DNA from 2 places in the Sideroxydans sp. CL21 genome. Region 1 is predicted to be linked to the other one. Evidence: predicted binding sites of a transcription regulator. Region 1 holds the regulator's gene; the other holds the start of a gene.
What was found. The regulator FNR, encoded in region 1, switches genes on or off when oxygen is low (the NO sensors DNR and NnrR bind a similar motif). The targets are predictions, from matches to a motif close to TTTGATNTANATCAAA.

Region 1 (11,176 bases):
GGCGTTGTAATCCATGTTGCCGTGCCCGATGTCAATATCGCCCTTGCCGGTCACGCGCAACACGGTGGATTTCACCGCAAGGTCGTCGTTGTGCGCAACACCGTTGTGCACCTTGAAGCTGGCCTTGAATTCGCTGAATGGCGTCTTCTCGCTCTTGTCCACGCCCAGCGTCTGAATATTGGATTCCTTGCCCAGGTTCTGCACGCCCTGTACGAGTTTTTCCAGGTTGACGCCCTTGATCGTCCCGTTCGCCAGATCCACCGAGGCTTTTCCGTTCAGCGCTTTCTTCAGGCCGCCGATGGTGTTGCCTTGCGCGGTGAGGTCAAGCACGATGTTGCCACGTCCTTCGGCCAGGTCCAGATTGGCCGTATCCTTCAGCAGCGGTGCGATGTCGATGCCGGTGAATTTTTCATTGAGGGCAAAGCTGTTGGTCTCTGCGTTCACCGATGCCCTGCCGTCGATATTGCCCTGATACAGCCTGGCGGAAAGCGGTGCGATATTGACCATGCCGTTCTTCGCTTTCACATCCACGCGCAGTTGCGCGACCTTGATGTTGGCCACCTTGAGCGAACCGATGCGCAGGCTGCCTTCCAGATTCAGCGTCTTCAATGCGGAAAGATCGAACGGTTGCTCCGGAGCTGCTGTTGATATGCCCGTGCCTTGCCCTGCTGCCGAGCCTTGTGCCTTGCTTTGTTCCGCGTTCGCCGCGGTCTTTTTCGGCATATAGGGATCGGCATCGAATTGGTCGACCTCCAGATCGTAACGTATCATCGGCACGCTGAAATTATTGACCGCCAGCTTGGCCTTGATCTGGCTTTGCAACAGCCCGCCTGCCAATTTTCCCTGAATGCTTTGTCTGCCAAGGTCTGCCTGGATACTGCCTTTCAATTCGCTGCTGATGCTCTTGCCGGGCAATTTGTCGCCGGTGGCGTTAAGCGCCAGTCTCAGGTCTGACAGGTTGAATTGCTGCCCATCCAGGCTGCCGGCAACCGGAGAGGTGAGTTTCAGCTTGAAAGCCTGCTCTGCCTGTTTCACATCGACGTCCAGCGCCATCGAGCTTACCTTGAAGGAGCTTGCATTGCCTTCTATGCCGGGTAGCGCCAGCGTCGCGATGATATTGCCGAGCGCCCCGTCCAGCTTGGCGTTCAGGGCAATGCCGTCAGCTGTGAATTTATCCCTGGTCAGGTTCAGGTCCGGTGCATCCAGCCTGGCCTCGAATTTATTCTTTTCCTTCATCCCACTCGCGCTGAGCGCGAATTGTTTCATCGAAAATGCCTGTGTTGTCGGCTGTACACTGGCATCGCCGCTGGCTTTCACGACCAAGTCCGTAAAATCCAGTGCATTGCCGTTTGCCTGCAAATCCAACCCCTGCACCTGGAACAGGTTTTTTTCCAGATCAAACGTGAGCGTCGTCTTGATCTGCGCTGCGATATCCAACTTGGGCTTGCCGGACTGGATATGCGCGGCAAAATCGACTTTGCTGGGTACACCGTTGGCAACGCGCCCGGTCTTGAGGCTCAAGTCCTGCACGCTGTAGCTCGTACCGGCAGCCTCATCGCGATAGCTCAGTTCGGTTTTGTCCAGTTGCACGGATGCGATGTCGAACATCATGGGTGCGCTGGCCTCGGGGGCTGGGACAGGCGCGGGAATGGGCGCAGGCGCAGGTGCTGCCTCTTTGCCCATCAGATCGTCGAGGTTGGTCTTGCCGTTCTTGTATTTGACGAATTGCGCTTTGACGCCGCTCACCGCGACCTCGTCCACCACGAGTTGCCTGACGAGCAAGGGCAGCAGTTTGAGCGAGACACTGGCATTGTCGACGGAGACGAACTCCTGTTCACTCTGGAATTCCGAAAGCGACACTTTGCTCAGGCTGACGCCGATGCTGGGAAAAAAGTGCAGCTTGATGTCGCCGTCCAGTTTGAGGGTGCGCTGCTTGCTTTCTTTTACCGCCTGGATGATCCTGGGTTTGTATGCGTTGGGATCAAAGGTCAGCGCAATGTATGCAACAACGGCCGCAACCAGCGCCGTCACTGCCAAAACCGACCACAGACCATATTTCAGATATTTGTTCATATCTTCACCTGCCGGGAAATATTGTACGGATTATAAACAAGAGCGCCGCCCTCGGAAGGGTCGGTTATACCGCTGCTTCAGAATGGCAAGCGTCTTTATGCTGAACGACGGAAGCGCCAAATGTCGCCGAGTTGCGGTCGAAGTCGGAATTGCCAACAAGCAAGAAGGGAGCTTGCATCACCCGACCCGAAGTAGCGCCTGACAGGAAGCAGGTGACTCAAGCCTCGGGCAAGGCGATCTTGTTGTCGGTGCTGTATTGGTAGTCTTTGAAGATATGTTCGGCGGAAAGGATCTGGTAGCTGCCGTCCGCATTTTTGCGCGAGGTGTCCTTGAGGCGGTAGGTGTAATGCCCGCAGGTCCAGCACTTGAAGTTGCGCATGTGGGTGCACAGGCAGGTCTTGTCGAAGACCTGAATCTTCTTGGCATCCGGATGCAGTGCCACTTCGCGGTTGTAGGCGTCGATATAGTCGCAGTGCCCGTTGGCATCCAGCAGATAGCCGTAGGATTCGCAACCGGGACGGATGCCAGAGCCGATGGACGGGCTGTTTTTCAGCATGCGCATCGGGTAGCCGGTGGGCGAAGTGGTATTGACTTCGATGTCGCTCTCGCTGGCCTTGAAATATTCCTGCTGCACATCTTCCGGCAGGCCGCATTCCTTCGACACGGTAAAGCGTGTCGCAACTTGTACCGCGGCAGCACCTTCCTCAAGGAAACTCACCGCATTGCTGCCGGTAAAAATTCCGCCTGCGGGGATCACCGGAATGTCGAGCTTTTCGTCACGCAGGTATTGATGGACCTCATTGGTGATTGTGCGCAGGTCGTACTTCATCCAGTCGTCCAACCCGAACCCAAGGTGGCCTCCGGCCAGGGGACCTTCCACCACAATGTAGTCGGGCAAGCGGTTGGTGCGTGCGTTCTTGCGCAGGAACAATTGCAGCGCACGCAGCGAGGAAACGATGATGCCGAGTTTTGCATCGCGAAAACGCGGGTGGTCTTCCATCAGTGCAAACGAACCCAGATGCAGCCCGGCTGCCAGGGTGATCCCGTCGATTCCGGCAGACAGCGCACCCTGCAGACGCACCCGCAGTGTCTCTTTGGGGGCGTTCATGGTGAGCTTTTCCATGCAGTTGATAAAGATCATGCCGGTGCCGCGCTTGGCTTCCATGGTCTTGCTCACGTGCAGGCGGGTTGATTCGGCAATGTGGCCCAGATCGAACTTGATATCCGTTTTGTCGGAGTTGTCGATGTTGTACTTGTATTGCAGGAGCTTGGTCTTGACGAAGTCGGTTTCGTAACGGCGATCCGAGACGGTAGGCAGCATGGCATCGGAAATATGGCCCACACCACCCAGACGGGCAGCCTCCAGTGCCAGCACCGCGGTGGAGATATCCACGCCCATACCCCCGACCATGATCGGGACCAGCTCTCGTTTGCCGAACTTCAGGCGGAAATCATCAACTTGTTTCATTATTTCTCTCGCTCCTAAACGAGGCTCATTTTACCCCAAAGTATCAAGCCGCCCCCGCAAAAGTGCCTGCGGCGGCGCCTCACTGACGTTAGCCAGTGCTACCTAGATGACTTTGGAATAGCGCGTGTGTTCTTGTTTTGTGCGCAGATATTTGTCAAAAACCATGCAAATATTGCGGATCAACATACGCCCTTTGGGGGTGACGGTGATCCATTGCGGCGAGAGCTTGAGCAGCCCTTCTTTTTCGTATTCGGCGAGTTCTTTCAGTTCGGTGGCAAAGTATTGGTCGAAATCGATCAGGTAGGAGATGCTGAACGACTCCTTCGATAGCTCGAAATGGCACATCAGCGCCTGGATAATTGCGCGTCGCACCAGATCGTCGGCATTCAGCTCCATGCCGCGCATGATGGGCAGGATGTTGTTGTCGAGCGCATCGTAGTAAGGTTCCAGCTCGCGGAAGTTCTGGCTGTAGGTCGGGCCGACCTTGCCGATGGAGCTGACGCCGACAGCGATCAGGTCGCAGTCCGAATGTGTCGAATAACCCTGGAAATTGCGGTGCAGGCGCCCCTGGCGCTGCGCCACGGCCAGTTCATCATCGGGCTTGGCGAAGTGATCCATGCCGATGTAGACGTAGCCCGCATCGGTAAGGGTATTCACCGCCAGTTTCAGAATATCCAGCTTGGTTTGCGGTGAAGGCAGATCTTCTTCATGGATGCGCCGCTGCGGCATGAACAACTTGGGCATGTGCGCATAGTTGTAGATGGAAAGACGGTCCGGATCGGCCGCGATAACTTTATCCAGCGTGGTTTTAATTCCTTCCAGAGTCTGCTTGGGCAGTCCGTAGATAAGGTCGATACTGACCGACTTGAAGCCGTTGGCGCGCGCGGCTCGGATCACTTGCAGCGTCTCTGCTTCGCTCTGGATGCGATTCACCGCTTTCTGCACTTCGGGATCGAAATCCTGCACACCGATGCTGATGCGGTTGAAACCCAGTTCGCCGAGCAGGGCGACCGTCGCATCGCTGACTTTGCGCGGGTCGATCTCAATGGAATATTCGCCGTCTTCCACCAGCTGGAAATTCTTTCGGATGGCACCCATCACCGTGCGCAATTCGTCGTCGCTCAGGAAGGTTGGCGTCCCGCCCCCGAAGTGCAGTTGCTCGACGCGGCGGTCATTGCCCAGCAGAGCGGCCTGCATCTCGATTTCCTTGACGAGGTAGCGCACGTATTGGTCCGCTTTGCTGAAATCCTTGGTCACCACCTTGTTGCAGGCACAGTAAAAGCACAGGGTGTTGCAGAACGGAATGTGGACATACAGCGACAGCGGCCGGCTGATGCCACCAACTTCGCGTTTACCCACCCATTGAGCGTACAATTCGGCATTGAACGCCTCAACGAACCGGTCCGCCGTGGGATAGGAGGTGTAACGCGGGCCGTTCTTGTCCAGGCGGCGTATGAGGTCCAGATCGACTTCCAACTGGGGACTTATTTCTTTATTGGCGAGCATGAGGTATTCGACAAATTATTCGGATTCCGGAATGTGCCAGCATACCGCAAAATACGTTTGATATAGGTCAAAAACCATGTCATATTTCTACTCTCTAAAGCGCAATACCCCTATATAAACAAGTGCAAAACGCCGTTTCAAATTCAGCATTACGCATCGCCTGCTCAAGCTGCAACCTGCGTGAACTGTGCCTTCCTGTCAGCCTGGAGGGCGCGGAGATGCAGCAGCTCGACGCGCTGACCAGCCTGAAACGCACCTTCCGTCGCGGCGAATACCTTTACCGTTGCGGGGAACATTTTCAATCCCTGTTTGCTATCCGCACCGGCTTCTTCAAAACCCAGGTGCTGCATGAAGACGGGCGCGAGCAAGTGACCGGATTCCAGATGCCCGGGGAAATCATCGGGCTGGATGCGATCAGCTCGGATGTGCATACCTGCGATGCTGTGGCGCTGGAAGACAGCGAGATCTGCGAAATTCCGTTTGACCGGCTGGAGACGCTTAGCCGCGAGCTGCCCAGTCTGCAGCGCCATCTGCACAAGATCATGAGCCGCGAGATCGTGCGCGACCAGGGCATCATGATGCTGCTGGGTTCGATGCGCGCCGAGGAACGTCTGGCCGCCTTTTTGCTAAATCTCTCGCAGCGTTTCAGTGCGCGCGGCTATTCGCCGACTTCCTTTTATCTGCGCATGACGCGGCAGGAAATCGGCAGCTATCTCGGTTTGAAGCTGGAAACGGTCAGCCGCACATTCTCGCACTTTCAGGAAAACGGCCTGCTCAATGTGAGGGTGCGCGAAGTCGAGATCATGGACTTGCTCCGCCTGCGCAGTTTCGTCAGCCATACCTGATGCGTCATTATTGCCGCGTTCTATAAATCCACCAAAACTGGTATCCTGCGCTGTTAATGGCGGACTTCAGTTTTTTGACAATTCGAGGGAGAGCAACATGCACCAGCATTTCACCATATCGCCCGAAGAAATGGTCCGTGCCAAGTGGCCGCACGAGATTTTTCTGATCAATCTGGTTTTCAACCATATTCTGGTGTTCGCATCCACTTTCGGCGTGTTCAGCACCTTTCCGCTGATGGTATTGATCGTACCGATCACTTCCTTCGTGATTACCGGCTACATCGTCATCAAGGCAAAACAGATTGCCAAGAGCGATGAAACCTGGTTCGTCAAGTCGCACTGGATCATTGCCGACAAGCGTAACAGCCATTTCATGAAGCTCCTGACTATCACCTGCGCGGTCATCGGCATCGGCCTTTTTCTCTCGAAAATGATGGGATGGTCGAAGATCACGACCATTGCCCTGCTGGGCGGAGTCGGCATGTTGCCGTTCATGGTTTCGCTGCTGGTGCTGATTGTGCTGGGCAATGATTCGATGTATCAGGCCCGCCACGGCAAATTGCCCAAACGCTTTGTCGAACAAAATCCGGATCAGTCAAATTCCGTCACTTCCGTTTAACCCGAACCAGGCCCGCCATGTCAGCTGAAAGCAAGATCTATTGGGGAGTCGGCATCGCGTCCGTACTTTTTATCGCAGGTTCCTTGCTAATTCCGGGAGAACCCAAGCGCAGTGATGACCTGCCATGGCACATCGAGCACCCGACGCGGGATTCGGTGCGCGTCTTCGGCTTGACTCTCGGTGAATCCGTTGCCAATGAGGCTGAGCTCAGGTTCAAGGAAGAGGCCATACCGAGTCTGTTCAAATCGCCCGATGGCAAGCTGATCGCCGAAGTGTTCTTCGAACAGGTCAATCTGGCCGGACTGCCCTCCAAGGTCGTGTTGACCATAGACGTTCCCGAAAAAGAATTGCAGGATATGTATGAACGCGGCTTGCGCATGGCGACAACCGGGAGCGGCAAAAAAATCACCCTGACCCCGGAAGACATTGCGCATTTGCGTACTTGGCCGATAAGCAGCCTGACTTACCTGCCCAGCCTGCGCGTGGATGAGGCGGTATTCCTCAAACGCTTCGGACAACCTGCGCAACGCGTCCAGGAAACCAAGAGTGGCCTGATTCACTGGCTATATCCGCAGGACGGCCTGGATATCACACTGGGTAACGGTGAGAAGCCTCTGTTGCAGTATGTCCCTCCCAGGAATTTTGATTTGCTGGTTCGACCCTTGATGGCGAACGGGGAAATCCTGAAATAATTCCGGCGTGAACGCCTACTTCTTGTCGGCGTTCGTTTCCTTGGGCTTGTCTGAGCGCAGCATATCGTCATCGTCATCCAGCAGGATACGATTGGCGTTGCCTTCCATATCCTCGTATTGCCCTTTCTTTACCGCCCACACCAGCACAATAACGAGCAACACACCGAAGAACATCATGCCGGGTATCAAACTGTAGATCACATCCATAAATTCACCTCAATGCCTGTTGAATAGTGTGCGTATGCGCGCTGCATTGCCGATCACGATCAGCGAGCTTATCGGCATGCTGATGGCGGCCACCAGCGGGTTTACTCTCGCCATCATCGCCAGCGGCACCATGATGGCGTTATACACGAAAGATAGCCCGATATTCTGCTTGATGGTAAGCAGGGTGCGCCGCGACAACTGTGTGGCCTGTCTGACCTTGTCCAATTCGTTGTACATCAGCACGATGTCTGCGCTCTCCACCGAAACATCGGTGCCGGAACCAAGTGCAATGCCGACATCGGCCCGAATCAGTGCCGGAGCGTCGTTAATACCGTCGCCCACCATGGCCACCACCGCACCACTCTGTTGCAAACGACGGATCACCTGATCCTTGTCTTGCGGCAACACTTCTGCGATGACTTCCATGCCGCCAAGCTGGCGCGCAACGGCCTCGGCAACCGGCCTGCGGTCTCCGGTCAGCAGCATCAGCGTGATGCCTGCCGCACGGAGTTCGCTTATCATCTGTTGCGCGTCGCCGCGCAGCTTGTCGGCCAGTGCGATGATCGCCACATGCTTGCCTTCACGCGCCATGTAAACACAACTCATTGCCTGTGTTTCCAGTTCGTGCGCCCCGGTCTGCAATTCCTCATCCAGCTCTATGCCGTGCCGTATCAACCATTCTGCGCTGCCAAGCAGCACAGAATGTCCGGCGACTCTGGCCTCAACGCCCAGCCCCGCCGTTGCCTGAAATGCGTCCGCTCCAAGATCGCGAAACATCAGTTGCCTTAACTCTGTTTCTTCAACGATGGCCTTGGCGACACTATGTTCGCTGTAACGCTCCACTGCAGCGGCAAACTGTAACAATTCCTGTTCGTTGCAGCCTGCCGCGACTTGTACCTGTGCCACACTCATTTTGCCTTCGGTCAAGGTGCCGGTCTTGTCGAACACGAAGTGCGTGACCTTGGACAAAGTCTCGAGCACCAGACCATTTTTGACCAGAATACCGTGCTTGGCTCCCAGACCCGAGGCCACGGCAATGGACATCGGCGTGGCCATGCCCAGCGCGCAGGGACAGGTGATAATAAGCACCGAGGTCGCGGCCATCAGGGCGATCTCGAAATCGTGGCTGTTCCAGATGAAGAAGGTGATCGTTGCGCAGATGAGCGTGACCAGCACAAACCACGGTACGATGGCGTCGGCAAGGCGTTGTATGGGCGCTTTCGAGGACTGCGCTTCTTCGACCAGTCTGATGATCCTGGACAAGGTTGTGTCCCGCAATTGCGCACGCACTTCCACCAGCAGCGCTCCATTTGTGTTTGCCGTGCCCGCAAAAACCTGGGACCCTGCTGTTTTGCTTACCGGAACGGATTCACCGCTCAGCATGGCCTCGTCCACTGCGCTACGACCTTCAAGCACTACACCATCCACCGGCACTTTATAGCCCGGTTTGATGAGCACGTGATCTCCCAGTTTCACGCCGCGTATCGGTGTCATCTGTTCCTCGCCGTCACGCATTACAATGGCGACGCGCGGCTGCAATTCCATCAGGCGTTTGGTGGCTGAAACCGCCTGGTGCCTGAACATCCCTTCCAGATAGCGCCCGATCAGAATCACAAAAATCAGATTGGTAACGGTGTCGAAATACACCTCACCGATGGTGCTGTGCGTTACGGTCACATACAACGAGTAGGCATAAGTCACGCTCAGGCCTATGGCAATAGGCATGTCCATCGTAAGATGACCGCCGCGCAAGCCGCCCAATGCGCCGCGGTAAAATGGATATCCAGAATACAGCAAAGTCGGTGTGGCTAGCGCCAGTCCGACCCAGTGGAAAAATTGCCTGAACTCGTCGTGGTCCGCACCGCTATACAGCGCAATGGATATCCAAAGCATGTTCATCATGGCAAAGCCGGCGAAGAACAGGCGGTAGAGCATGGCCCGGTTTGATTTCTGGATTACGCCTTCTGCGCTTTCCGGATCGTAGGGTACGGCGGCATAGCCGATCTTTGCCAGCGCGCGAATCAGGTCGGATAATTTGCTGCGCGAGTTGTCCCAGCGCAGGTGCAGTCGCTTCGCCGCCAGATTGACGTCGGCCGACTGCACTCCGGGCGTGCGCTGCAATCCGCGCTCGATGAGCCACACGCAGGCGGCGCAATGTATACCCTCTACCAATAGATGTATGTCTCGGATATCGCCCGAGGAAGTGGCGAATTCCTGCTGTACTTCGTCAAAGTCGTAAATCTCGATGTCTTTGGGAAGTTCGGGGGGAGGTGCGAGTAACACGCCTTCCGGCGTGCGCTGATAGTAACCCTGCAATCCGGCTTCATAGATCGCGCTGCACACCGACTGGCAGCCGAAGCAGCAGAAATCCCGCTCTGCATCATCCAGTCGTGCATGGAAGGCCGCCTCAAGCGGGATGGGCAGTCCGCAGTGAAAGCAGCCGCCTGCGTCGGAATGGCTACGCGGCGTCATGCAGTTTTACTGACAACTACGACGCCGCAGCGACCATGAACTTGTCTGTCGCCACGTTAAAGATATCCTCACCGCGCTGTATACGGATATGCAACTCCCAATACCCCTTGAGTGGAAAACTGATGTACCCCTGGTAGCGGCCGGGAGCAACTTCCTTGAATGTGGTAGAAAAGTCCTTGCTGGCATCGGATGCCCGATAGGCGACCACTTCCAGAATGCCACTTACCGGCTGGTCCGCTCTGTCCGTCACTCCAATCTCATAGGCAGTCGGCGTACCCATCACAACGGATACCGGCTTTTTGACCTCCGTCTGCCAGGATAAGGCATGTTGTGCCCTAAGTTCGCTCAACTCCTCCTCGTTCGATTTGCGATCCTTGGTCTGGTAATCGCGATCGACCAGTGTTGATCGAGTCCCTTTGGTAGCGTACCAGACGAAGGTTGCATTCACTGCCAGCACCACCGTGATCAACGCTAACATGCCCCATACCCAGGGATTGCGCAAACCGGTTTTATTGTTTTGTGAAATCATTTCATCGCTCCTTTAATTTTTTGGGCCGTTGAATTTGCTGTTGTATTCAGCGGAAACCGTCGGATCTTCGACCCCTTCCACCCTGAATTCAATCGGAGTTATCTCTTCCTTGACGCTTGCCCCCGGCGCTTTGACGAAGATGGTGAAAGAAGTTCCGCGGCCATGATGGGTCAACAGCGGCTCCTCGGCCCCGATAATAACCTGTCCGGCTACACCACCCTCTGCCGCCACCCTCACATGAATATCTTTATCCGTCTTGTTAACCACCTTGAATTCGTACTTGTTCTGGATCGAACCGTCGCTCATCGTTACAAACAGCGGCTGACGATCTGGAATCACTCGCAAGGTCATTGCCCCCAGATGCGTCAATCCGTACACGATGCCGGAAAGAGCAACAAGAATGATACCAACATAGACCAGCGTTCGGGGATGCTGGTACAGCTTATGCGTTGGCTTACCCGATAGTTCATCCAGCGAGGCATAGCGAATCAGGCCACGCGGCTTGCCGATCTTGTCCATGATTGCATCGCAAGCATCCAGGCACAGTCCGCATGTGATGCAGCCCAACTGGCTTCCATGGCGGATGTCTACACCGGTAGGGCAGACCTGCACACACTGGAAGCAGTCGATACAGTCGCCTTGCGGCGCAACACTTTCTCCGCCGCGGCGCAGTTTTCCGCGCGGCTCACCGCGCTTTACATCATATGCGGGCATGATGGTCTGCGAATCGCTCATGACGCCCTGTATGCGCGCGTACGGGCAGAG
Region 2 (11,176 bases), 1.0 Mb from region 1:
GCCCTGCTGCCGAATGCGTTGTGCGGGATGCACCAGCCGACGTTGCAAATAGTCGACTTGCTGCATGCACTGTTCGAACTGGCGCATGACGGCGCGTTTCAAATGTTGGCGATGCTGCACCAGGCGCTGGCGCAACTCCTGCCGATCCGGCACTACTGCCTGTGCCGCCGCTGTGGGTGTCGCCGCGCGCAGATCGGCCACAAAATCGGCAATGGTGAAATCGGTTTCGTGCCCGACTCCGCTCACGACGGGAATGTGGCTGGCCGCAACGGCACGTGCCACCACCTCTTCGTTGAATGCCCACAAGTCTTCAATACTGCCGCCACCGCGGCACAGTATGAGTACATCGCACTCGGCGCGCCGACTTGCCATATTGATTGCCTGTGCGATCTTTTGCGCTGCGCCCTCGCCCTGCACCGGCACCGGATACAGCACAACCGGCACATTGGGCATGCGGTTCGCCAGGGTGCGCAGGACATCGCGCAATGCGGCTGCTTGCGGCGAAGTCACGATGCCGATCTGCTTGGGCAGCAGCGGCAAGTCTCGTTTGCGACCGGCATCGAACAGCCCCTCTCCTTCCAGTTTGGCCTTCAACCGTTCGAACGCTTCATACAACGCACCCAATCCGGCGGGACGCATCTTTTCCAGCGTCAATTGAAAATCGCCGCGCGCCTCGTACAGGGTCGCCAGCGCCAGCACCTCAACCTGCATTCCGTTCACGGGTTTGAAATCCAGATATTGGCTCTTGTGCCGAAACATCACGCATCGGACCTGAGCGGCCTCGTCCTTGAGTGAAAAATACCAGTGCCCGGAGGCCGCGTTCACAAAGTTGGAAATCTCTCCGCGCACCCACAACAAAGGCAGGCCACCTTCAATCAATTGTTTCGCCGCAAGATTCAGTTCGCGCACACTCAGTACTCGATTCCTGTCCATTCTTTTATTCCCTATGATTCTCTCGACTACTCAGAAATATTTTTTCAAAATAGGCCAAATGGCATATTGACAATTCATTTCAATCCACAACTCCAGCAAATTCGCCGCTTCCGAACGAACAGACGTTGCAGCAATATTACAACTTACGATATATTATTGTTTATTAAGTGTTTTATTGCGGTATATTTTTTGGGCTACTATTAACAAATGGCTATAGCATTGGGCTTGCGCCCCCTCTTTCTGACATTCATGCACAAAGTTATCCACAGATTTTGTGCATAAGAATACAAATCTCTTATCCGACTATGAGTTAGCGCCAAGGATGCCCGGCGACCTTGCTCAAACATGCCCTACAAGATACAGTGCCGCCTTCGAATTTAAGCATAATTTCCTGGAGACGTTGCGTGTTCACACTCATTGAAGCGGCCGGTTGGCCGATCTATTTACTCCTCATCGCATCCCTGGTCGCTGTCACACTCATTACCGAACGTTCACTTTTCTTGCGCCACAAGAAAATCGTGCCACCCACGCTGATCGACGAGGTGGTCCAGGAACTCAAACAGCGCGGCGTCAGCCAGCAGATGCTTACAAGATTGAGCGAAGGATCTCCGCTGGGCAAGGTGTTCGCTGCGGGATTGAAGAACATCAAGAGCGCGCCTGAAGTGATGAAAGAGTCGATCGAGGAGGCTGGACGCGGTGCCGCACACGATCTCGAGCGCTTCCTCACCACGCTGGGCACGATCGCCTCGATCAGCCCGTTGCTCGGCCTGTTCGGCACCGTGATCGGCATGATCGAAATCTTCGGTTCGCAGAATGCGGGCGGCGCCGCTCCGGCCGAACTGGCGCACGGCATCTCGGTGGCCTTATACAACACCGCTTTCGGGCTGATCGTTGCCGTGCCCAGCATGATCGCCTACCGCCATTTTCGTGCGCAGGTCGATTCTCTGACGATCGAGATGGAGCAGCAGGCGATCAAACTGGTCGAAGTCGTGCACGGTGAGCGCAAATGAATTTTCAGCGCGGACGCAATCGCGAGGTACCGGAGATCAATCTGATCCCGATGATTGACGTGCTGCTGGTTATCCTGATCTTTTTGATGGTCACTACCAGCTATTCCAATTTCGCGCAGTTGCAGATCAACCTGCCGCAGGCTTCCGGCGAAGCAGGCGTATCCGCCGCCGGCAAGCCGATCAACGTGGCGGTCGATGCCTCGGAGCATTACGCGGTAAACAATGTGCGTTCCGCATTCAACGGCGTGAACGATTTTGCCGAAATATTGCGCAAGTCCGCCGGCGATCAAACCGATCCGACCATCATCATCAACGCCGATGGCAAGGCAACGCACCAGTCCGTCATCAATATCATGGAAGCCGCACGCATTGCGGGTTTCGGACGTATTACCTTCACTACGCAAAACCAAAGCAAGTAAACATTCAGTATGGAGCGGCTGCAACACCACTGGTATCGACTTTCGCCGCTCCACCTGCTGCTCTTCCCGGTCAGCCTGGTCTTTCGCTCACTCGCGGCCGCGCGGCGCTTTCTTTACCGCACCGGCATTCTGGCTTCTGTCAAACTGCCCGTCCCGGTCGTCGTCGTCGGCAACATCAGCGTGGGCGGCACCGGCAAGACCCCGCTTACGCTCTGGCTGGCACAACAGCTGGTCGACAATGGCTGGCACCCCGGCATCGTCAGCCGCGGCTACACTGGAGCCTCCGAACAAAAGTCAGTTCCGCATGAAATCTCGATAGAGGACGCCGCAGATGAGGTCGGCGACGAACCGCTACTGATGGCGCAGCGCGCACTTTGTCCCGTGTGGATAGGACGCAATCGACCTGCAGCGGCGCTTGCCCTGCTGCAAGCGCACCCCGAATGCGACATCATCCTGAGCGATGACGGATTGCAGCACTATCGTTTGCAGCGTGATGTGGAGATCGTCGTCGTTGATGGCGCAAGGCGTTTCGGAAATGGCCTGTTGCTGCCTGCCGGCCCATTGCGCGAACCTGTATCGCGTATGCACACAGTGGATGCGGTCGTGATCAACGGCGGACAGGCAAACGGAACGGAATTTGCCATGAGCCTGCAGGGTTCGCTTTTCTATAACTTGCTCAATCCCGCAATCGTTGTTTCTGCCAGCGAGTTCGCCGGACAGCATTTGCATGCCATCGCCGGCATCGGCCATCCGCGTCGATTTTTCACCCACCTCGAACATCTCGGACTGAATGCACAACAGCATGCCTTTCCCGATCACTATCGCTATTCTGCAACCGATATCGCTTTCAAAGATGCGGATGCGATACTCATGACCGAAAAAGATGCGGTAAAATGCGCGGCATTCGCCACCGAGAAATGCTGGGTGCTGCGTGTGGATGCACAAGTCAACACAGCTCTTACTCAATTAATCCTGAAAAAGGTCACGCCATAATGGACGCAAAACTTCTCGACATTCTGGTTTGCCCCCTGTGCAAATCCCCTCTTATATATCGCAAAGCGGAACAAGAACTGATCTGCAAAGCAGACAGACTGGCCTTCGCCATCAAAGATGACATTCCGGTGATGCTGGCAGACGAAGCACGCGAACTTACCCTGAAAGAGATTGAATCGCTTTGATGCCGATTTTCAAGGTCGTCATACCCGCCCGCTTCGCCTCCACGCGCTTGCCCGGCAAGCCTCTGCTGGATATCGGCGGCAAACCGATGGTGATACGCGTCGCCGAACAAGCCGCACAAAGCGGTGCGCAGCAGATCATCATCGCGACCGACCACCAGCCTATCATCGCTTCTGCGCAGGAGCACGGCTTTCAGGCCTGCATGACACGGGCAGATCATGCCAGCGGCACAGACCGCATTGCCGAGGTGGCAGCCCGACAAGGCTGGCCGGACGATACCATTGTGGTCAACGTGCAAGGCGATGAACCGCTGATACCGCCCGATCTCATTCGTGCCGTAGCGCAACATCTGCACGACCATAGCGATTGCACCATCTCCACCGCTTGTCATCCCATTCACGACGAAGCCTCCATGCGCAACCCGAACGTGGTCAAGGTGGTTCTGGATAAACACGCCAACGCGCTCTATTTCAGCCGTGCCCCCATTCCGTGGCCGCGGGATGCGTATGCCCAGCACCAACCCTTGCCTCAGACCGTCAATGTGCTGAGACATATCGGCATCTACGGCTATCGTGTCGGCTTCTTGCGCAATTTTGGTGAACTTAACCCTACTCAGATAGAGCAAATCGAGTCGCTGGAACAACTGCGTGCGTTGTATCATGGGTACAAGATTGGCGTAACCAAGACCGATCAAGCACCACCCAGCGGGGTGGACACCGAACATGATCTGGAAGTCGCACGGCGTCTGTTCACCCGATTACATAGCGGATTTAATTGAAAGGGAAAACATCAATGAAACTGATTCTGTTAGGTGCACCCGGCGCAGGCAAAGGAACCCAGGCGAGCTACATCAAGGAAAAATTCGGCATCCCCCAGATTTCCACCGGGGATATGCTGCGCGCGGCCATCAAAGCCGGTACACCGCTCGGCCTCGCTGCAAAGCAGGTGATGGATGCGGGTAACCTGATCTCCGACGACATCATCATCAATCTGGTAAAAGAGCGCATCAAGGAGGCGGATTGTGCCAAGGGGTTTCTGTTCGACGGCTTCCCGCGCACCATTCCGCAAGCACAGGCGATGAAAGATGCGGACATCCGCATAGACTATGTGGTGGAGATCGACGTGGCGGACGGCGAGATCGTCCAGCGCATGGGGGGACGCCGCGTGCATCCGGCATCCGGACGGACCTATCATGAAGTGTTCAATCCGCCCAAGGTGCCGGGCAAGGATGATGTCACCGGCGAAGATCTGGTGCAGCGCCCCGACGATGTGGAAGAAACCGTCATCAAGCGCCTCAACGTTTACCACGAACAGACACAGCCGTTGGTCGAGTATTACACCGCATGGAGTAAATCTGGCGATGCGAAAGCCCCAAAGGTGATACACATTGCCGGCGTAGGCAGCGTTGAGGGCATCCGCGACCAGGTGTTTCGCGCACTGGGTAAGTGACCATGGCAACCAAACCCGTCCTCACATTGGAAGACGCCAGGCGCATGGCCGCCGCCGCCGAATCGGAAGCCCGCGCCAACGAATGGAAAGTCGTCATCGCGGTGGTGGACGACGGCGGCCATCTGCTCTATCTGCAGCGCAGCCATGACACTCAGTTCGGGAGTGTGGAAACTGCCATCGCGAAAGCTCATGCCGCCATCGCTTTCCAGCGCCCAACCAAGGCATCGGAAGATGCCGTGTTAAGCGGGCGCCTCATCCATCTCGCCCTGCCCGGTGTGATTCCGGCCGAAGGCGGTGTACCGTTGGTACGCGACGGGGTCGTTATCGGCGGCCTCGGCATCAGCGGCGTGCGCTCCTTTCAGGACGGCCAGATCGCCCAAGCCGGGATGAACGCCCTATGACTTTGCATCGCCTTGGCGACCGCATCCCCGAACTGCGCGGCGACAGGCATTTCGTCGCCCCCAGTGCCGACGTCATCGGGACCGTGATCCTTGAAAATAACGTCAGCATCTGGTTTGGCGCAGTACTGCGCGGCGATAACGAACCCATCCACATTGGCGCGAACAGCAATATTCAGGACGGTTCCGTGCTGCACACCGACATAGGCTCACCACTGACTGTCGGGGAGAATGTCACCGTCGGGCACCAGGCCATGTTGCACGGCTGCAGCATCGGCGATGGTTCGCTGGTGGGCATCAAGGCCGTCATCCTCAATCACGCCGTCATTGGACAGAACTGCCTGATCGGTGCGAACGCACTCGTCACGGAAGGAAAAATCATCCCGGATAATTCGTTGGTAATCGGCTCGCCTGGAAAGGTACTGCGAACGCTAAACGAAACAGAAATCGCCGCGATGCATGCCAATGCCGCGCACTACGTGGAGAAGGCCGGGGATTTTGCAGTGAACTTGCACACCCTCAAATAAAAGAGGTCATCATCCGAAACCGGATGATGACCTCTTTCGAGAACGGCAAACTCAATTGGCCGGAGCGCGATAGTTTTCCTGCGTCATCAAGTCAATACCGCAAGGCAATGCCTCAATCCAGTTCAAGAACTCGTTCACCATCTTCTTGCCCTTAAAAGACCGCCCGTGTTGCGGTACGATGGCTTCAACGTCCATCTGGCGCACCATGTTGACCCAGAAGCGGCAGATCTTGTTGGAAATCATGTAGCGCTTGTGAAAACCTTCCATGTACTGGATATGCGATTTGAAATCTTCAACGGGTTTGTCCGCCTCCGTATGCCCCACCAGAGATGCTCCCATATCGCCCGAAAACAGTATCTTGCTGACCGGATCGTAGAACTGGAAATTGCCTTCCGAATGCATGAAGTGCGCCGGAATCGCCTTGATGATGGAGTTGCCCAAAGACAGATTCATGCCCTCGTCAGGAATACCGAGTACACGCCCGGAGGAGTTATCGCCGCTGCAGAAGTGCGGCACGAAACGCACCCACAATTTGGAGATCATCACTTTGCAATCGGAATGGATCATCCATTTATTGACCGAAGCAATGATGTCCGGATCCGCGTGTGAAGCCAGAATATACTTCAGCTTCTTCGGCGGGAAATAATTGTGCATTTCCATCAGCAGGCCATTGTAGGTCATGTTGCCACCGGGATCGATCAACGCGCCCTGTCCGTTATCGACGATCAGGAATTGATTGGCCTGGACCGCTTCCCCTTCCGAATCATCCACCAGATCGTCGAACATCAGGCATAGGTGTTTGCCGTTATTGAATAATTCGATGGTCATGCATTTCCCCCTTCAATGGTTTAGCTCGTTTTTTTAATTATATCTTTAATACTTGTATATGCATTCTGATTAGTTTTCATTTTACTTTAGTCTGAAGTCTCATACTACTTAAGTCTGATTCTATCCAACACTCTGTACGTAACAATACAGGTCGTAATTGGCGTAAGATAATCCCGGTATCAAAAAATTAGTTCATTTCACAATCTTTGACGGAGAGCAAAATATGGCGAAGAAGAACGTGTTCTATGCACAATCCGGCGGCGTCACTGCCGTCATCAATGCCTCAGCCTGCGGCGTGATCGAAACCGCAAGAAAACACAAAGACAAGATCGGCAAAGTCTATGCCGGACGCAACGGCATCATCGGCGCCCTCACCGAAGACCTGATCGATACCACCAAAGAATCCGCCAAAGCCATTGCTTCATTGCGCAGCACTCCTTCCGGCGCCTTCGGCTCCTGCCGCTTCAAACTCAAATCACTTGAACAGAACCAGCGCGAATATGCGCGCCTGATCGAGGTGTTCAAGGCACATAACATCGGCTACTTTTTCTACAACGGCGGCGGCGATTCCGCCGACACCTGCTACAAGGTCTCGCAGCTATCCGACAAAATGGGCTATCCGGTGCAGGCCATCCATGTACCGAAGACCGTGGACAATGACTTGCCGATCACGGACTGTTGTCCCGGTTTCGGCTCCGTTGCCAAATACATCGCTGTCTCCACGCTGGAAGCCAGCTTCGACGTGCGTTCCATGGCCAAAACCTCGACCAAGGTGTTCGTACTGGAAGTGATGGGACGCCATGCCGGCTGGATCGCCGCCGCGGGCGGCCTGGTTGAAGATCAAGGCATCCCCGTCGTCATCCTGTTCCCGGAGATCGAATTCGACCAGAAGAAATTCCTCGCCAAGGTAGACGCAATGGTCAAGAAACACGGTTATTGCAGTGTGGTGGTGTCGGAAGGCTGTCACTACCCCGACGGCAAATTCCTGGCCGAGCAAGGCACGCGGGATGCCTTCGGTCACGCACAACTTGGCGGTGCCGCCCCCGTGGTCGCCAACATGGTCAAAGAAGCGTTCGGTTACAAATTCCATTGGGCAGTCGCGGATTACCTGCAGCGCGCCGCGCGCCACATCGCGTCCAAGACCGATGTAGAGCAGGCCTATGCACTCGGCAAATCGGCCGTCGAGCTGGCACTCAAAGGCCAGAACGCCGTAATGCCTACCGTGGAACGTGTGTCAGACAAACCATACAAATGGAAAGTCGGTGTCGCACCGCTATCGAAAGTTGCCAACGTGGAGAAATTCATGCCGCGCAACTTCATCACACCGGATGGTTTCGGTATCACCGAAAAATGCCGTACTTATCTCACGCCGCTTATCAAAGGCGAGGATTACCCGCCATATAAAGACGGGTTGCCGCAATATGTACAGTTGAAGAATGTAGCTGTCGCAAAAAAACTGGAGGAATTCAAAATTTAATGTTGTTAACTTACCGCTCCACATGGGGCGGTTTTTACTTGAGGAGATAAATCATGGCAGGTGGCTTGGGTTTTGCACTGTTTTGTGCGATTGCAGCGATTCTGTACGGCATAATTTCAAGCAAGTGGATACTGGCCCAATCGACGGGTAGCGAGAAGATGAAGAGCATCGCTGCCGCCATTCAGGAAGGCGCGTCGGCGTACCTGAAACGTCAATACACCGCCATTGCCTGGGTCGGCGCTGCCTTGTTCGTCGTCATCTTCATCGCACTCGGCTGGCAGACTGCCATTGGCTTCGCCATCGGCGCTCTCCTCTCCGGCCTGACCGGTTTCATCGGCATGAACGTCTCGGTGCGCGCCAACGTGCGTACTGCAGAAGCGGCCAAGAGCGGGCTTAATGCAGCCCTGAACGTAGCCTTCAAAGGCGGCGCCATCACGGGCATGCTGGTGGTTGGCTTGGGCCTGCTCGGTGTGGCCGGTTATTTCCTGGTCCTCACCAGCATGGGGGATACCAGTGCTCAAGCGACACACGCGCTGGTGGGCTTTGGTTTCGGCGGCTCGTTGATCTCCATCTTCGCCCGTCTCGGCGGCGGCATCTTCACCAAAGGTGCGGATGTCGGCGCTGACCTGGTCGGCAAAGTCGAGGCAGGCATCCCGGAGGACGACCCGCGCAACCCGGCGGTGATCGCCGACAACGTGGGCGACAACGTGGGTGACTGTGCCGGCATGGCCGCCGACCTGTTCGAAACCTACGCTGTGACCATCATCGCCACCATGCTGCTGGGCGGCTTGCTAATGGCCAATTCACCCAATGCAGTCATTTATCCGCTCGTGATGGGCGGCTTCTCGATCATCGCATCCATCGTCGGCACGTTCTTTGTCACCGCACGCGAAGGCGGCAAGATCATGAACGCTCTGTATCGCGGCCTGGCTGTCTCGGCGGTGCTGGCACTCGTCGCCTTCTACCCGATAACCAAATGGCTGATGGCAGACAACGGCATGTATAGCGTCAACGCATTGTATGGATCATCCATCATCGGCCTGATCCTCACTGCAGCTCTGGTGTGGATCACCGAGTACTACACCGCCACCGAGTTCAGTCCGGTACGCCACATTGCCCAAGCCTCCACAACAGGTCACGGCACCAACGTGATCGCCGGTCTGGGTGTGTCCATGCGTTCCACTGCAGCACCGGTACTGGTCGTGTGTCTGGCGATTTACTGCGCCTTTGCGTTGGCTGGACTGTACGGAATTGCCATTGCCGCGACCTCGATGCTTTCCATGGCCGGTATCATCGTGGCGCTCGACGCTTATGGACCGATCACGGACAACGCTGGCGGCATCGCCGAAATGGCAGGATTGCCAGAGTCCGTGCGCAACATCACTGACCCGCTCGATGCCGTGGGCAATACCACCAAGGCCGTGACCAAGGGCTACGCCATCGGCTCCGCCGGCCTTGCTGCACTGGTGCTGTTCGCCGACTACACCCATGCTCTTTCTGCAAATCACCCTGGGTTGACCTTCGATCTGTCCAACCACATGGTCATCATCGGCCTGTTCATCGGCGGCATGGTGCCGTACCTGTTTGCTGCAATGGGTATGGAAGCGGTCGGACGCGCCGCGGGTAGCGTGGTGGTAGAAGTACGCCGCCAATTCAAGGAAATCCCCGGCATCATGGAAGGTACGGGCAAACCGGAATACGGCACTTGCGTGGACATGCTGACCAAAGCCGCAATCAAGGAAATGATCATTCCCTCGTTGCTGCCTGTTGCCGTGCCCGTGATCGTCGGTTTGACCCTTGGTGCGCAAGCACTCGGTGGCGTGCTGGTCGGCACGATCGTGACCGGCATCTTTGTCGCTATCTCCATGACCACCGGCGGTGGAGCGTGGGACAACGCGAAGAAATACATTGAGGAAGGCAACTTCGGCGGCAAGGGTTCGGAAGCGCACAAAGCCGCCGTAACCGGCGACACCGTCGGCGATCCCTACAAGGATACAGCCGGCCCTGCAGTGAATCCGCTGATCAAGATCATCAACATCGTCGCGCTGATGATCGTGCCGTTGCTGTAAAAGCTATTCTCGTTAATATATAAGTGCTACAAGAGGCCGACTAACTGTCGGCCTTCTTTTTTGTCAACGTTTGCCGAAAACCGCCGGTATTAATTCCATCACTCCGAGTGAGGTTGATAATAAAGGATGCTTCCGTATCCAATTCGTCAGTGTTTCTCAAAATTGCACTTTATTTCTCAAATCGGCTTACTATATATCTCATATCCCGCAAGACTATGTAAACAACAAAGATTGAATGCATGGCTGGGCTTTGGGGATTGGCTATTAAGAGCGGGTTAAACGGTTGTGCAGTTGCAAAGAACAGGAGTTGATTGTTCAGACGCCATTCAAAACTCCATTGCTCAAGTCTGGATGCCCAAGCGCGCGCGTCTGATAAGTCAGTCCGATAAGCTATAAAGCGACGTCGGACTTGGCAAGATAAAAACGATGAAATACACCTTGTTTGGTTCGCAGTAAAGAACAATGGACTGGCCGGGGTGCTCTTTGTGACGGACGGAGGAAAACATGAAAACGATCAAACAAATACTGGCTGAAAAAACGAGGCCCCTCTCCACCGTAGCGCCGGGAGATACGGTTCAAAGTGCAATGGAGTTGATGCGCGAACGCGACATCGGGGCTGTCATGGTAGTCAATAGCAAAAAACTGGTCGGTATTTTTACCGAACGCGACTGCCTGCAGAAGGTTTCTTCGCTGGGCCTCAACGCGCGTGAACTGCTGGTGCATGAGGTGATGACCGAGAAAGTACGTTTCGTGAAACCTGATATGGAAGTATCGCAATGTCTGGCGCTGATGACGGAGCGTTTTTTCCGCCACCTCCCGGTACTTGATGAACAACAGAATATTCTTGGCATCGTCTCTATCGGCGATTTGGTCAAGGTAAAGATATCCGA

Region 2: the regulator FNR is predicted to act here: its motif matches at 6,946-6,961, upstream of QOY30_RS06590 (oxygen-binding di-iron domain-containing protein).

The regions. Positions count from the first base shown of each region.
Region 1 covers NZ_LR699166.1:353,744-364,919, reverse strand. The annotation lists gene QOY30_RS01800 (AsmA family protein) at 1-2,073, opposite strand, end outside; gene QOY30_RS01795 (nitronate monooxygenase) at 2,291-3,541, opposite strand; gene hemN (oxygen-independent coproporphyrinogen III oxidase) at 3,644-5,047, opposite strand; gene fnr (fumarate/nitrate reduction transcriptional regulator Fnr) at 5,170-5,892, shown strand; gene QOY30_RS01780 (hypothetical protein) at 5,990-6,511, shown strand; gene QOY30_RS01775 (hypothetical protein) at 6,529-7,203, shown strand; gene ccoS (cbb3-type cytochrome oxidase assembly protein CcoS) at 7,219-7,410, opposite strand; gene QOY30_RS01765 (heavy metal translocating P-type ATPase) at 7,420-9,882, opposite strand; gene QOY30_RS01760 (FixH family protein) at 9,899-10,411, opposite strand; gene ccoG (cytochrome c oxidase accessory protein CcoG) at 10,424-11,176, opposite strand, start outside.
Region 2 covers NZ_LR699166.1:1,393,111-1,404,286, reverse strand. The annotation lists gene xseA (exodeoxyribonuclease VII large subunit) at 1-933, opposite strand, end outside; gene QOY30_RS06630 (MotA/TolQ/ExbB proton channel family protein) at 1,338-1,943, shown strand; gene QOY30_RS06625 (ExbD/TolR family protein) at 1,940-2,362, shown strand; gene lpxK (tetraacyldisaccharide 4'-kinase) at 2,372-3,355, shown strand; gene QOY30_RS06615 (Trm112 family protein) at 3,355-3,540, shown strand; gene kdsB (3-deoxy-manno-octulosonate cytidylyltransferase) at 3,540-4,316, shown strand; gene adk (adenylate kinase) at 4,331-4,987, shown strand; gene QOY30_RS06600 (GlcG/HbpS family heme-binding protein) at 4,990-5,388, shown strand; gene QOY30_RS06595 (gamma carbonic anhydrase family protein) at 5,385-5,912, shown strand; gene QOY30_RS06590 (oxygen-binding di-iron domain-containing protein) at 5,964-6,740, opposite strand; gene QOY30_RS06585 (6-phosphofructokinase) at 6,964-8,217, shown strand; gene QOY30_RS06580 (sodium-translocating pyrophosphatase) at 8,271-10,286, shown strand; gene QOY30_RS06575 (CBS domain-containing protein) at 10,791-11,176, shown strand, end outside.